Regions from separate parts of the Micromonospora sp. NPDC049257 genome, predicted to be linked through region 1. Evidence: riboswitches for the same ligand, from Rfam matches in the RefSeq annotation. Region 1 holds a riboswitch; the other holds the start of a gene.
The links. Region 1 has a riboswitch for cobalamin ahead of bluB (5,6-dimethylbenzimidazole synthase). Riboswitches for the same ligand answer to the same signal wherever they lie in the genome.
Positions count from the first base shown of each region.

Region 1 (7,803 bases):
GTCAAGCGGTCGACGTACGGGTGCACCGCTGGCTGACGATCGTGGGGGCGCTCCTCACCGCCGCAGCCCTGCTGCTGTTGTCGCTTCTGCCTGACCCGCCCGCCGAGGCGGTCGCGATGACGGCGTGGGTCGAACGCGGCCACTCATTACTGATGTGGAGCAACGAACTGCTGTTCTTCGCGGTCATCTGCTGGGGAGCCGGTGCGCGCGGTCTATTCAGCGCGGGCCTGGCCGGCCCGTCGGCGTGGATCGACGTGGGAAGGACCGCTCTCACAGTCGCCCTCGTCGCGCTCGTCGTCGTACTGCTCGCGGTGGGGCGTCTGGTCTACCCGGTGTTTGAGATCGACCTGTCAGCCGAGGTCGTAGCCCTGCTCGTCAGCTCGACGTTCGGCGCCCTGCACGTGGCGTTCCTGGGTTTCGCCGTTGCTGCGGTGACGCTCGGCTGGTCGACACGCGCCGGACTGGCCGGGCGAGCTGTCGGCATCGTTGCCGCAGCCGCATTCGTCGTGGGCTCCTTCCCCTGGTTGACACCGAACTGGTGGAACTCACTGGTTCCGGTGCTGCTCGCCGCGTGGGGTGTCTTTCTCGCCCGCGTAACCCGCACCGAGAATTCCGGCGACGCTACGGAGAAGGCGGGTACCACTGTCTAGCGCATCAGCCGTCGCGAGACCCTGACGGGAATCCGGGATGGAGGCGGCGTGTAGTGGGCTCGTCGGGCTCGAGCTTGCGGAATCGCGTCAACCCGACCAGTGCAGACGGTGGGTGGCGTCGTTGGTCGGACGGATGACGCACGCGTGATCAGGTGGCGGACCTCATTGACCGTGGGTGTGATCAGCCTGGTGTCGGCCGGGTCGTCGTCGGTGGCGTCGTGACTACGACGCCGTCGACCTGCAACCCCGACGATCTGCCACCCGGTGTCCAGATCAGCCTTGGCCACTTATCGCGGAACGCCCCTGGTCGGCGAGGTCGATGGTCACCTCGGACAGGGGCTGGGCGACACACGTCAGGGTGTAGCCGGCGGCCCGCTGCTGCGGGGTGAGACAGTTCGGCTCGCTCAACACGACGTCGCCGCGGCGAAGCCGCACGACGCACTCGCCGCAGGTGCCGACGGTGCAGGAGAACGGCAGGTCGATCCCGGCGGCGAGACCCGCGTCGAGCAGACTCTGACCGGGCTCGACCGTCCCCGCGCCGACGGGCTGCCCGGCCGCCTCCACGGTCATCGGCTGCGGCGTCGTGGTCGCGATCGTGGTGCCGGCACCCGAGGTGTACGTCTCGTGGTGCACCCGCGCGTTCGGCACGCCGAGGCTCGCGAGCACCTTCCGTACGGTGCTCATGAGCGCCTCGGGGCCGCAGACGTAGTAGCGGGCGTCTGCGGCCGGCGCACGGCCGGTGAACCAGTCCACCAGGCGGTCCGCGTCGAGACGGCCGTCCCGTCTGGTCAGGACGTGGGTGACGGACAACCGGTCGGGGTGCTCCGCGGCCAACCGGTCGAGGTCGGCGGCGAAGATGACCTCGTCGGCGTACCGGCTGCTGTGGAGCAGCGCGATCCGGTCGTGGCCGGCCCGGTCGGCGAGCCGCGTACGGATCATGCTCATCATCGGCGTCACACCGCTGCCGGCGGCGACGAGCAGTATTTCGGTCGGTGGCTCGGTCTCGGTGTGGAACGTCCCGGACGGGCCGTGCAGGCCCAGGAGGTCCCCGACGCGCAGCATCCGGTGCACGTGGCTGGAGAGCCGCCCTCCCTCGACATGCTTGACGGTGACCTCCAGCCGCGTCGTCCCCGGCGCGGACGAGGCCGAATAGGCCCGCCGGACCGGTCGGCCGTCGACCTCGACGACGAGCGTGAAGTACTGACCGGGCCGGAACGCGAAGTGGTCGGGCCGTCCGGCGGCGTCTTCGAGGACGATCGTGACGGTGCTCGGCGTCTCCCGGCGCATCTCCACGATGCGCACCTCCCGCAGCGGACTTCCGGCCCGGTCGCCGTCGGTCCGTCGCCCGTCCGCGATGTCGGCGTAGCCCTCCTTACGCAGCGCGGAGCGGTAGGCGCGGCGCATCACCACCCGCAGCGCCCGCGACAGCCCCGGGATCGCGCCGATGACCCTGAACAGTGCCGCAGGCGGCCCGCCCGGCGCGTCCGCCGAGTTCGTGGCGAGGTGCTCCAACGCGATCATGGTGAGATCCGGCGCGGCACTGCGGTCGAGGTGTGCGCCGGGATGCCACAGCCGGGCCCGGGCCACCGCGTCGTTGCCGGTCACCTCGGCGTGTTCGACGTCGATGACGAGCGCCGCGTGCGGTGCCAGCCCGCGCAGCGCGAGGGTCCGTAGCAGTGCCGGGTCGTCGGTTACCACGCCGCGCCCGCGTACGTGCAGCACCCCGCTGCGGCCGGGCACGAGCGCGGCGAAGGCGAGCCGCTCATCCTGCAGCAGGTTGTGTAGCGTGTCGGCGCGTTTGTTGCCCCTGCGGTCCGGGAGCACGAGCGTCCGACCGTCGAGGATCCGGACCACCGTTCCCCGATCGCCTCGGGGACTGGTGTCGCTGCCACCCTCGGTGTCCCAGCTCGACAGTGCGAGGAACGGCGCTGCGGCGAGGAACTCGGCCACACCGGGTGCCCCCAGCGGCTCGTCGAGGGCGATCTGCGGGGCCGACGCGGTCTGCTGGGTGGGTGGCTGCCACAGGCCGGACCGGAGGATGGCCTGCGCGCAGTGGACCCACGCCTGCCTGATCACCACCGTGGTCCGTGCTCGCCGCTGGGAGGTGACCGTGCCGTTGACACGCAGGACCTCGCCGACTCCAGGCAGCAGGAAGAACATCGACGTCGGCCCGGGGGAGGCGTCGGCCTCGGGGAGGGCGAACGAGATCCGCGTGGGGGACTGGACGTGGGCGAACCCGGCGACGCCACCGACGAACGTCGTCCGGCTCGTGCCGCGCTGCGCCGCCGCATGCCGGGTGTGTCCCAGAAGATGCTCACCCACACCCTGCGTCAACTCGAAGGCGACGGCCTCGCCCGCCGCCGGGTGGAACCCACGAGTCCGCCCGCCGTGCACTACTCGTTGACAGCGCTCGGCGACACGCTCGTCGGTCCGTTGCGCGAGCTCAAACGCTGGGCCGAGCTGAACATGGGTGCGATCGATGCGCTGCGTACGGCTGCGGTCAAGGCCCGTCACGACCAGTAGGCAAGGAGGGCGGGCGGATCCTGTCACGGGGTGATGGTCGAGACCCGCGTAATCCCGACAGGTCGACGCCAGGCCGGCACCTCGACGGATGGAAGCCAGCACCACCCCGGTCCTTCCGTCGTTTCCGGGTGGGCCGCCTGCCCGGTCATCCCGGCACACCCTGCTGCTCCCGCTCCCGTCAGCCGCCCGGGCAGCGGTTGTCGCCGCCGCTGAGTTCCACGCAGTGCCCTGGCGGGCCGGGCGTCGTGTCTGCCGGCACCGGAGTGAGACCCCGCCCGACGGATGCGGCGAACGGTAGGGCGGGCACGGCGATCACGACGGTCAGCACCAGGAAGACGATCGCGGTTCGGACCAGCCGCAGCCGGTACGCGACGAGCGCGATGACTGCCGGGCCGGCGATCGCCACCAACGCGGCGACCAGTAGGGCCAGGCTCGCCTGGCGTCCGAGGCCCACCAGTTCGTCGGGCCGGCCGTCGTAGTTGGCGTTCCACTGCGCCAAGCCGATGCTCAGCCACCACACGGCTGCCGCGATCAGCCCGCCGATCCAGACCAGGACCAGGAGCCCCACGATCGGGCCACCCCACCGACGTGCACCGGCCGCCTCAGAAGTCACGCGGTTCAGCGTGGACGGTCCGACCCGACCAGGCATGAGTCGGCGTACTCAGCGCGCTCGTCGAGGCTGTGTTCGTCGGCCCGGGGGACATCCGACCGCAGTCAGGCGGGCGCTCGGGGCTGGTTTCTCCGTGAGCTGCCACCGGTCGCCGTGACCCGCGGCGACAACGACCGCCTCGCGTCACCGGTGAACCCCGAAGCGAAGTCCGGCGGGGAAGGCCGCCGGTGCAGCGGCGGCGCCGTGCCGGTCGTCGGTACCAATGAAGTCAACCTGTCTCGGGCAGGATTCAGGATGGCTGATTACTACCCTGTGCAGATCCAATGGCTGTCCCATCGCTGTCAAAATCCATCAGTGGGCACTCAGGAAGTCGGCGGGGGATCGACCGAAAACAGTGTTGCAGCGACGAGGCGCGCTGTCATCCACAATGGAAAATGGGGATTCAGCTGTGCAACCAACGGTCGTGGTGGATCGCCTCGGCGAGAGGTCGGCGTCGACGCCACCCGTGCCGTTCCAGGTCGGGCACGGACTCCAGGTGGGTGACCGGCCCGACGCAGAGCCAGGCCACCGGCCGGATGCCGGCCGGTGCGCCCAGCAGCCCGGCCAGGAACGACTCCCGGTAGAAGGAGACCCACCCGACGCCCAGCCCTTCGGCGGTGGCGGCGAGCCAGAGATTCTGGATGGCCAGGCAGACCGAGTAGAGACCGGCGTCGGCGATGGCGTGCCGCCCGAGCACGGCCGGGCCCCCACGCTGCGGGTCGTACGTGACGACGACCGACAGCGTCGACTCCAACACCCCGTCGATCTTGATGCCCGCGAACCGTTCGGCCGCCGCGCCGTCCAGGGTGGCGGCGAACGTCGCCCGCTCGGCCTGCACGTGCCGGTGGAACCGACGACGGATGGCAGGGTCCCGGACCAGGACGAAGTCCCACGGCTGTGAGTAGCCGACGCTGGGTGCGGCGTGCGCGGCGTCCAGGATCCGGTGCAGGGCGCCGTCCGGCACCGGTTCCCCGGTGAACTGGGCCCGGACGTCCCGGCGGCGGTGGATGGCGTCGTAGAGTTCCACAGGCAGGCTCCCGCTGCGCTCGGCCCACCCCGGACGGGCGGGCGGTCGACGCGAGGCCGGTCTTCGGACTCCCGGATCGACGCCAACCCGTCCGCCTTCCCAGCCGTACGGCCAGTGGCTGCGCTCCTCGCGCCTGGACGGTCGCTCCCCGGTCACCGCGGCGGGCCCGTGCCGGAATCACACCGGCTTCCCGATTCTCCCCGCACCCGCGGGGCACCTCGCACGATCATGCCGCCGCCGATGCTAACCCGTGCCGGTGACGCAGGCCGGTCACGCCCCCGGCGGGCGGCGGGCGGTCACCCGCGCGGACTCCACCCCGGCGGTGTGCCCACCGATCGCGAAGATCCTCCTGCCGCTGGTGACCGCCGCGCCTTCACGATGGGCGGTGGTGGTGCCGGTGACCGTCGCCCAGGTGCCGGTGTCGGGTGAGTACGCGTCCACCCGGGTGGTGTCCACGCAGTCGACCGGTCTTCCCGAAGGGTCGGTGACCAGTTCACAGCCACCTGGTCGCATAGATCCGGCCGTCCGGGCCGGTCGTGGCGTCGACCAGACACCGCCGGCTGGGAAGCGGCGCGAGAGTCGCCCAGGTGTCGGTGGTGGGCGAGTACGCCTCGACGACGTCGAGGACGTTCAGGACGCCGTCCCCGCAGCCGCCGATCGCGTAGATCCGCCCGTCTGGTCCGCCGGTCACCCCCATCTCGTAGCGCGGCGTGGGCATCGACGCCGCGGTGGTCCACCGGTCCACCGTCGGCTCGTAGACCTCCAGGGTGGACAGCGAGCCGCGACGGTCCCCGCCGACGGCGTAGACCCGGCCGTCGGTGCCGGCCGTCGCGGCGAGCAGTTGCCGTCCGCTGGGCATCGACGCGACGGGCACCCAGTGGTCGTCGCCCGGCGTCAGGGCGAGCACGGAGCTGAGGAACGCTCCCTCGGCACCGGGAGAGCTGCCACCGATCGCGTAGACGCGCCCGTCCCCGCCGGTGGCCGCCGCATGGCGGTACCGGGGCCGGGGCAGCGACGGACCGGCCCTCCACCGCCGCGTCCGAGGCGTGTAGACCTCCACCACCGTGGTGACCGAAGCCGCGTCGGCACCCCCGATCGCGAAGATCGACCCGTCCGGCGCCGTGGCCGCCGCCAGCGCGAAGCGGGAACTCGACAGCGCGTCGTCGGCCCGCCAACGGAGGGCGGGTCGGTCGCCCCTGGCGGCGGCACCGGCGACGGGTGCCGGCAGTTGGGCCACCGCGACGGCAATGGCGAGGAACAGTGTCCTCCATGGTGCGGCGCGGCCAAGAATGCGAATTGTCGTCACGACTGGGATGCTCCCTTCGCGCTGGGTCGACGGGCGTTTCCGCTGATCGGCAGGCTAGCAGTCCGGCGTACGCGGCAGCCGCGAAGGACCTGCCAATTTCCCCCGAGGGTGAAAATGGTGTCGTGGCTGAATGTGTGTTCGCTCGGGAAGCTGTCGCCGGTCACCACTTGGGGTCGTGTCCGCACGATGCGGAAGGGAATTGTCCTCACGTGCGCCGTGGGTGGTGCCGGCGTCGGGCGGGGAACGCGACGCCGTGATTGCCGGCTGCCGCCCGTGGTGAGGGGGTCGGCACCCGCGGGACGGTCCGGCCACCACGCCGGACGGCGCGTCGGCGTGACGTTGCGGGGCTGTCCGGTCGGCCAGGTCCGCCCCCGTTCCCCGGCGGGATCCTGGTGGTGCACCGCCCTCCGGGCGTCCGCCACGCGCAGTGACCGCCGACTGCGCCGAAACCGGGACGGTTCACCATGATGGACAGCGCTACGGACACCTGACCATGAGCCATACGGACCAGCTCAAATCAGCCGCAACCCCGCCGGCGAACTCCCGGCCGGCCATCAATACGTATTGACGCACCCCATCGCTAATGTTACCGTCGGTCATACTCTGGTCGCTAGCTGTGGCAATGGATCGAAGCAATATCCGGCACCGACCGATGATGCTGTCCAAGTTGATTCACCGTAGGTCACCCCGTGGCGAAACAGCGCCGGGTTCGCTCCCGGGCACTGACATCTCCGTGATTACGCGACACGAGTTTGCGCTTTTTCGACAGATTGCGGGTGTCTGTAGGAAGGAGAGGTAGTGACCGAGGCCCTGGTGAATTCGGCACACGCGACGGATTCGGCTGAACTGCCACTGTCGTTCGCCCAGGAACAGTTGTGGTTCCTCGACCAACTCGCCCCCGGCACACCGACGTACAACGTCGCCGTGCTGTACCGGATCGACGGCGACCTGGATCACTCGGCACTACAGACCGCGATGACCCGGGTCGTCGCGAACCACGACATCCTCCGCGCGCGCTTCGACGCGCACGACGGCGTTCCCTACCAGGTCATCGCAGCTCCTCCGGAGCAGGCGCTCGTGATCGACGACTCCACCGCAGCGGGGGAACTCCGGGAGACACGTGCCCTCGACGCGGCCACCACGCTGGCACGGACACCGTTCGACCTGGCCGTGGGCCCGCTCTACAGGTTCCGCCTGTTCCGCGTCGCAACGGAACGACACCTGTTGTCCATCGTCATTCACCACATCGTGTGTGACGGCTGGTCCATCAACCTGATCAGTGACGAGATCCGCAGGTCGTACGCGGCGATCCGGCAGGGTCACGAACTCCCGGCCGGCCGGGCCGCCACCGACTACGCCGATTTCGTCAAGGCCCAGCGGGTCGCCTTCGAAGACGGCACCTTCGAAGCGCAGCTCACCTACTGGAAGTCCCAACTGTCGGGCCTGCCGGCGTTGAACCTGCCGGCTGACCACCCGCGACCGCCGTACACCGTCCACCGCGGCGAACACCTCAGCCGGGTCTTTCCGGCATCGATCGGTGCCACCGCGCGCCGCCTCGCCCGGTCGCAGAAGGTCTCACTGTCGATGCTCCTGACCGCGGCCCTCGGGGTGGTCCTGTCCCGTTACACCGGTGAGGAGGACCTCGCCG
Region 1 is NZ_JBFAQU010000013.1:11,947-19,749, reverse strand. It holds gene AB0K25_RS19620 (hypothetical protein) at 1-650, shown strand, start outside; gene AB0K25_RS19615 (2Fe-2S iron-sulfur cluster-binding protein) at 924-2,972, opposite strand; gene AB0K25_RS19610 (helix-turn-helix domain-containing protein) at 2,961-3,173, shown strand; gene AB0K25_RS19605 (hypothetical protein) at 3,352-3,786, opposite strand; gene bluB (5,6-dimethylbenzimidazole synthase) at 4,226-4,849, opposite strand; cobalamin riboswitch at 4,886-5,085, opposite strand; gene AB0K25_RS19595 (hypothetical protein) at 5,120-5,305, opposite strand; gene AB0K25_RS19590 (kelch repeat-containing protein) at 5,343-6,155, opposite strand; gene AB0K25_RS19585 (amino acid adenylation domain-containing protein) at 6,954-7,803, shown strand, end outside.

Region 2 (7,803 bases), on a different contig from region 1:
CAGGGTGGCGGCGCTGGCGCCGGCCACACTGCCGAGAGCGGCCCAGGTGAAGAGATCGTTCACGGCGATCTCCCTTCGAGTGGTGCGGGGAGGGTAGGTGCGGGTGGTGAGGTGCGACGGCCGGTGGGGCGGGCCGCCCGGGTGCCGTGGTGGTGTGCCGGGGTCAGACCGGCCCCGGACGATCGGTCGGTGCGGCCCCGTCCGTGGTGCCGGTCGGGCCCGGCGGGGTGGACGGGACGGTGGTGGCACGGGCGCGGCGGCGCAGCAGCACGGTGACCACCCCACCGGCCAGCAGCAGGAGCAGGACCGCACCGGCCACCAGCAGCCAGGGGAAGGAACCCGGGTCGTCGTCGCCGGCGGCGGCGACCGGGGTGGCCGACGGGGTCGGCCGGGGCGGGGCCTCGGCGATCGCCCGTAGCTCGGCCGGCTTGGGCTGGTTGGCCACGACCTTCCAGCTGACCGAGCGCCCGCTGAGGGTGCCGTTGGTGTCGATCACCCGCCCGGGAAAGGTCACGGATATCTCGAACGACATCAGCTGCATGAACGCCTGCTGGTTCTGTGGATTCTGCTCGGCCACTTTTCCGCCGTATTTCTTGGGATCGAGCGGCAGGCTGAAACGATAGAGATCACCGTCGCGGACAAGATTCACACTCTCGCTGGTGAAATCCTTCAACGGGGTGTGCCGATAGGTGATCTGCGCGCCGTAGTAACGCTCGTCCTGGTAGACGGTCTCCTCGCCGACGGGGAGGCTGGGAATGTTCTCCCGCAGTTCGGCGTAGGCCACCGCGATGTTCTTGTTGCGGTTGCTGAGCACGGACCTGTCCGCGGTCAACAGGAGTTGCCCGTCGATGGTGTCGTCGGCGTTGACGGTCAGGCCGAGGTTGAGTTGCATGCAGCCGGCGAGCGACGCCACCAGGGCGAGGCACGCCACCGCCCGTACCGCCCGGCCGCGCCAGAGTCCGGTTGTCATGGTCACATTGTGTGTGATCCACTTCACAGTCGGCAGTCCTAGATCGGTCATCCGCCTGTCTCCGATCTTACCGGAATGCCCAACTGTTCGGACAGTACGGAAATGGTGAAAGGCAGATATCCTGGACGGTTGACCACCATTGTCGACACTATCCGCTCCGTTTCCGCGCGCACCGGATCCGCATCGAACCCCGACGGCACCAACCCGAAACAACCGACCCTCCCACTCCCACTCCCACCCCCTACCCCCGTCCCCGCCCCCTTGGGTCCGTACCCCGCTTGGTGATCAAGAGGTTTGCGTCAGAAAATCCTCGGCAGGTGACGCAAACCTCTTGATCACCGGGGAAAGCCGGGGGCGGGGGCGTTGAGTGGGTGGGGGTGGGGGGCGGGGTGGGGGTGGGGGCGTCGGGGCAGTGGGCTGCGGTAAGGGGCACATCGTGCTTGTGGCCGTGACGAAACCGGTGTGAGATCTCCGGTGAGGACCGTCGTGCCCACCCCGGGGACGGGCCCCCGGCCGAAGGGACCGCACTGCCGTGAACGCCGCCACCGAGCCCCGTACCGTCGCGCCCCGGGTGGTGCGGGCCGCCCGTACCGGAGTCGCGGTGGTCTTCGCCCTCAACGGCCTCGCCGTGGCCAGCTGGTTCTCCCGGGTCCCGGCGGTCCGCGACGCGCTCGGCCTCAGCGCCGGCCGGCTCGGCCTGCTGCTGCTGGCCATGTCCGGCGGCGCGGTGCTGGCGCTGACCAGCGCCGGCCTGGTGACCCAGCGGCTCGGCCCGGCCCGCACCGTCGTCGCCTCCACCGTGCTGGTCGCGGTCGGGCTGGCCGGGGTGGGCGTCGCCACCCCGCTCGGCTCGCTGCCCGGCGTCGCGGTCGGCCTGTTCGCCCTGGGCTACGGCTCCGGCACCTGCGACGTGGGCATGAACGTCGAGGGCGCGGCGGTGGAGAAACGGCTGGGCCGCACCATCCTGCCCCGCTTCCACGCCGCCTGGAGCCTCGGCTCGGTGGCCGGTGCCGGGCTGGGCGCGGGTGCGGCCCGGCTCGGTGTGCCGATCACCGTCCACCTGGCGGTGCTGGCGGCGGTGGTGCTCGGCGGCACCCTGCTCGGGGCGCGGAACTTCCTGCCCGCCCTGCCCGCCTCCACCGCGGACGGTGCCGCGTCGGCCCGCCGGGGTGGCCTGCTCGCGGCCTGGCGGGAGCCGCGCACCCTGCTCATCGGCGCACTGGTGCTGGTGATGGCGTTCACCGAGGGCAGCGCCAACGACTGGCTGGCGGTCGCCTTCGTCGACGGCTACGGGGTCAGCGAGGCCGCCGGGGCAGCCGTCTTCGGGGTCTTCGTCGCCGGCATGACCATCGGCCGGACCGTCGGCACCGTGGCCATCGACCGCTGGGGCCGGGTGCCGGTGCTGATCGGCACGATCCTGCTGGCCGCCGCCGGCTCGCTGCTGGCGGTGCTGGCCGGCTCCGGCCCGCTGGCCGTCGTCGGGGTGGTCCTCTGGGGGCTCGGCGCGTCGCTCGGCTTCCCGGTCGGGATGAGCGCCGCCGCCGACGACGAGGAGCACGCCCCCGCCCGGGTCAGCGTCGTCGCGGTGATCGGTTACACGTCGTTCCTGGCCAGCCCGCCGCTGCTGGGCCTGCTCGGTGACCACGTCGGCATCCTGCATGCCCTGCTGGTGGTGCCGGTGCTGCTGATCCCGACGCTGGCCCTGGTGCCGGCGACTCGTCCACCGGCCGGCGTCGGGCCGTCGGAACACACCGCTCCAGTACAGAAAAACTAACAGTTCCCGGCCCGCACCGGTATCGGGTGCGCGGCCGTTACGCCGGGTCGTCGCCGCTGGCTAGGGTCGCCGGATGCCAACTGAGATCACCGCCGCAGCGGCGGGCCGCTGGACCCTGGGCGACCGCACCGTGCACCGGATGGGCTTCGGCTCGATGCGGCTCACCGCCCACCCCGACCGGGACCGGGCGCTGCGCGTCCTGCGCCGGGCCGTCGAACTGGGCGTCGACCACATCGACACCGCCGCGTTCTACGTCTCGCCGGGCGGCACCCTGAAGGTCGGCACCGGCCCCGCCCGGTACGCCACCGAACTGATCCGTGCCGCCCTCGCCCCGTACCCGGAAGGGCTGGTCATCGCCACCAAGGTCGGCTTCCGGGCCGACCCGACGACCGGCACGCGCGAGGAGGCCAGCCCGGCGCAGCTGCGCGCCCAGGTGGAGGAGAACCTGCGTCGGCTCGGCCGCGACCACCTCGACCTGGTCAACCTGCGGATCGTCAAGCGGCCCGCGCCGGACTCCGTGGCCGAACGCTTCGGTGCGCTGGCCGAGCTGCGCGACGCCGGTCTGATCCGGCACCTGGGCCTGTCCAACGTCCGCGTCGACCACCTCGACGAGGCGCAGACCATCGCCCCGGTGGTCTGCGTGCAGAACAACTACGCCCTGGACAACCGCGGCGACCAGGACGCCATGGTCCGCGAGTGCGGTGCCCGGGGGATCGCCTACGTGCCGTTCTTCTCCCTGACCGGCGTCAACCGCGAAGGCGGGGCACGTACCGACCACGACGCGGCCGTACGCGCCGTCGCCCGCGCCCACGACGCCACCCCGCAGCAGGTACGCCTCGCCTGGACGCTGCACCAGGGCCCGCACGTGCTGGCCATCCCCGGTACCGGTGACCCGGCCCACCTCGCCGAGAACGTCGCAGCCGCCGCGCTGCGACTCACCCCCGACGAGCTGGCCGCCCTGGGCTGAACGGTCCCGGGCGTGGCGCGTACGCCCGGGGGCGTCGAGGTCTGCCCCGTCCAGCCGGTTGTCACCGGGCTCGCAGCGCCCTGCCAGGCAGGGGTGTTCCACTGGAGGGACGCCGAGGAGAGGACGGGCAGATGGGCTGGTTCAGCCGACGGACCCGGGCTGACGAGGGCATCCCGACCAAGCTCGATCGGGAGGCCACCCGGGACGACCTGACCGCGTTGGCGGACTTCGTGGCCGCCCACCGGGGGGTGGAGTTCTATCTCGAACCCGAGACGACCGCCACCGACACCACAGTGGTGGCGATCGCGCACGACGGGGAGTGGATCCGCCGCCGCACCGGCTCCCCACGTACGGCGGCGAAGCTGGCCCACCGGCACGCGGTGCCCCTCTACGAGGCGGCGAAGACCGGATACCCGGAGCGGATGCGGGCCTGGAACCGGACCCACCCCGAGCGTCGCCTCCGCTGACCCCTCAGCCGCTGCGTAGAGGGTGGCCAGGGGTCTGCGGGGTGGGTGTCTGTGGGGGCGGGCCGTGGGGTGCGGCCGTGGTGGTGGGCGCGGCCGTTGGCCGCGCCGGCGGCTGCGGGCCAGGGGTGTGTGGGTATGTCGTCGCGGGCCCTTTCGAGCTGATGACGGTGACGGATCGGTCCCCCCGGGTGGGACGGCCCGGCCCGACGCCCGTCCGGTCGGGTCGGACCGTGCCGACCCCGAGTCGTTGACGTCATCAGCTCGACAGGGTGCGAGAGAGGTGTTCCGACCGCCAGGGACGGTCGGCCCCGGGACGGTCGGTCCCGGGACGGTCGGTCCCGGGACGGTCGGTCCCGGGACGGTCGGTCCCGGGACGGTCGGTCCCGGGACGGTCGGTCCCGGGATGGGTGCCTCGATCGGCTCCGCACCGGCTGGTGGCGGCCGGCGGACCTCCCTCAGGCGGGTTGCGGGTCGCCTCGGAGGATCTGCGGGTGCGCCGCACGGGGCGGCTGCGGGTCGGCCGTCGGGCGGGGCCGGACCCACCCGTGGGATGCGCGGGGCGGGCGGCTGCCGGCCTCGCCACAGGGGTCGATCGGTGCCGTCGCGGGGCCGGTGGCCACCGTTGACCTCGGGGTGAGGAGTATGGCAGCATTCGCGGCCTGACGGCAGTGAAGGAAGTCGGTGCGATTCCGACGCGGTCCCGCCACTGTCACCGGGGAGCGATCCCCCCTCGTGAGTCACGACCGTGCGTGCACGGTTGGAAGGCCGGGGGTGAGCGTCGATCCGGGAGCCAGGATACTTCGGCCGTCGGAGAACCCCAGGGCGTGGACACCCGAGGAGGACCCGATGACGCACAGCGTCACTGCCGACCCCATCACGGTCGGTGATTTCTGCATCACCGTCGAGCCCGCGCCGCCGCGTGCTCCCACCTCTCCCACCGTCGCCGGCCGCCGCCGGGGCGGTCGGCCTGCCACGTACCGCTGACGGCCGGTCCGGGTACCCCGCCGCAGGCGGGTGCGTCGTACCTCCGCCGCCGCTGACCGGCGTCCCTCCCGCCCCGCTCGGCCCGGCCCTGTGGTCGAGCCGGACGTCACTCTCCGGAGCCGAACGTGCGCATCCTGCTGCTGTCCACCGCCGACACCGATCTGCTCGCCGCCCGGGCCAGCGCCGCCGACTACCGGCTCGCCAACCCCACCCGGGTCGACGTGGACGCGGTGCCGGCCCTGCTCGACGGGGTCGACCTGGCCGTCGTACGGCTGCTCGGTGGTCGGCAGGCGTGGCCGGACGGCCTCGCGGCGGTGCTCGGCTCCGGCGTCCCCACGATCGTGCTCGGCGGCGAGGCGGTGCCCGACGCGGAGCTGATGGCGGCCTCCACGGTGACCTCCGGGGTGGCCACCGAAGCCCTGTCCTACCTGGTCGAGGGGGGTGCGGCAAACCTCGCCCAGCTGGCCCGGTTCCTGTCCGACACGGTCCTGCTCACCGGTGAGGGCTTCGACCCGCCCACCCCCACCCCGCCGTACGGCATTCTCGACCGTCGACCCCCGACCGCCCCGGTCGACCCGACCGCCCCGGTCGACCCGATCGACCCGGCGGAACCGGCGGCCGGGCCGGACGGGCGGCGGGCGGACGGCGACGGGCGGCCCACGGTGGGCATCGTGTTCTACCGGGCGCACGCGCTGGCCGGCAACACCGACTTCGTGCACACCCTGGCCGACGCGGTCGACGCGGCCGGGGGGAACCCGCTGCCGATCTACTGCGGATCGCTGCGCGGGCTCACCCCCGGTGCCGGGCCGCTGGACCTCTTCGCCCGCTGCGACGCGCTCGTCGTCACCGTCCTCGCCGCCGGGGGGACGGTCGCCGCCGACGCCTCCGGTGGCGGCGACGAGGACGCCTGGGACGTCGGCGCGCTCGCCGCCCTCGACGTGCCGGTGATCCAGGCGCTCTGCCTCACCAGCACCCGGGACCAGTGGGCCGGCAGCGACGCCGGACTGTCCCCGTTGGACGCGGCGATGCAGGTGGCGATCCCCGAGTTCGACGGCCGGATCGTCACCGTGCCGTTCTCGTTCAAACGCATCGACGCCGACGGGCTGTCGGTCTACGCCGCCGACGCCGAGCGGGCCGCCCGGGTCGCCGGGATCGCCGTCCGACAGGCCCGGCTGCGGCACCTGCCCCCCGCCGACAGGCGGCTGGCGATCGTGCTCAGCTCCTACCCGACGAAGCACTCCCGGGTCGGCAACGCCGTCGGCCTGGACACCCCCGCCTCGGCGGTACGCCTGCTCGCCGCCCTCGCCGCCGCCGGATACCACCTCGGTGACGCGCCCCCGCCCACCGACGGGGACGCCCTGATCCACGCACTGATCGCCGCCGGTGGTCACGACGTCGAGTGGCTCACCCCGCAACAGTTGTCCGCCGCCGAGGCCCGGGTGCCGGGGGAGACCTACCGGCGCTGGTTCGACCAGGTGCCGGCCGACCTGCGGGACCGGATGCGGGAACACTGGGGTGAGCCACCCGGCCAGCTCTACACCGACGACGGTGACATCGTCCTGGCCGGGCTGCGGTTCGGCAACGTCACCCTGCTGATCCAGCCGCCGCGCGGCTTCGGTGAGAACCCGATCGCCATCTACCACGACCCCGACCTGCCACCCAGCCACCACTACCTCGCCGCGTACCGGTGGTTGGCCGCGCCGGTCGCCGACGGCGGGTTCGGTGCCGACGCGGTGGTGCACCTCGGCAAACACGGCACCCTGGAATGGCTGCCCGGCAAGGGCCTCGGCCTGGCCGCCGACTGCGCCCCCGACGCCGTCCTCGGCGACCTGCCGCTGGTCTACCCGTTCATCGTCAACGACCCCGGCGAGGGCACCCAGGCCAAGCGGCGGGCGCACGCCGTCGTCGTCGACCACCTGGTGCCCCCGATGGCCCGCGCCGAGACCTACGGCGACCTGGCGAAACTCGAACAACTGCTGGACGAGTACGCCACCGTGCAGGCCCTCGACCCGGCGAAGGTGCCGGTGGTCCGGGGGCAGATCTGGGAGCTGGTGCGCGTCGCCGAACTGCACCACGACCTGCACACCGAGGCGATGCCCGACGCCGACGACTTCGACGACTTCGTGCTGCACCTCGACGGTTACCTGTGCGAGGTCAAGGACGTGCAGATCCGCGACGGGCTGCACATCCTGGCCGAGGTGCCCACCGGTGAGCCCCGGGTGAACCTCGTCCTCGCCGTGCTGCGCGCCCCCCAGGTGTGGGGCGGCGCCCAGGCCCTGCCCGGCCTGCGTCAGGCCCTCGCCGCCAGCTACGACCTCGACGAGCAGGCGCTGCTCGCCGAGCCCGGGGCGCGGGTGGCGGTGCCGGCGGCGCTGACCGACGTCGTCGACGGGCCGTCGGTCACCGCCGCCGACGCGGTGGACCTGATCGAAGGGCTGGCCCGGCGGCTCGTCCTCGGCATGGAGACCCTCGGTTGGGACCCCGCCCGGGTCGACGAGGTGGTCACCGAGGTGACCGGTGGGTCCTGCCCCGACGCCGCCGAGGTGCTGCGGTTCGCCGCCCGCGAGGTGGTGCCCCGGCTGGACCGCACCACCGACGAGATCACCCACACCCTCGGCGCGCTCGACGGCCGGTTCGTGCC
Region 2 is NZ_JBFAQU010000012.1:79,206-87,008, reverse strand. It holds gene AB0K25_RS19010 (hypothetical protein) at 1-63, opposite strand, end outside; gene AB0K25_RS19005 (DUF3153 domain-containing protein) at 164-970, opposite strand; gene AB0K25_RS19000 (MFS transporter) at 1,503-2,744, shown strand; gene AB0K25_RS18995 (aldo/keto reductase) at 2,818-3,711, shown strand; gene AB0K25_RS18990 (hypothetical protein) at 3,843-4,178, shown strand; cobalamin riboswitch at 4,850-4,979, shown strand; gene cobN (cobaltochelatase subunit CobN) at 5,288-7,803, shown strand, end outside.
Region 2: it holds a riboswitch for cobalamin, as region 1 does, so the genes downstream of both, cobN (cobaltochelatase subunit CobN) here and bluB (5,6-dimethylbenzimidazole synthase) in region 1, are expected to answer to the same signal.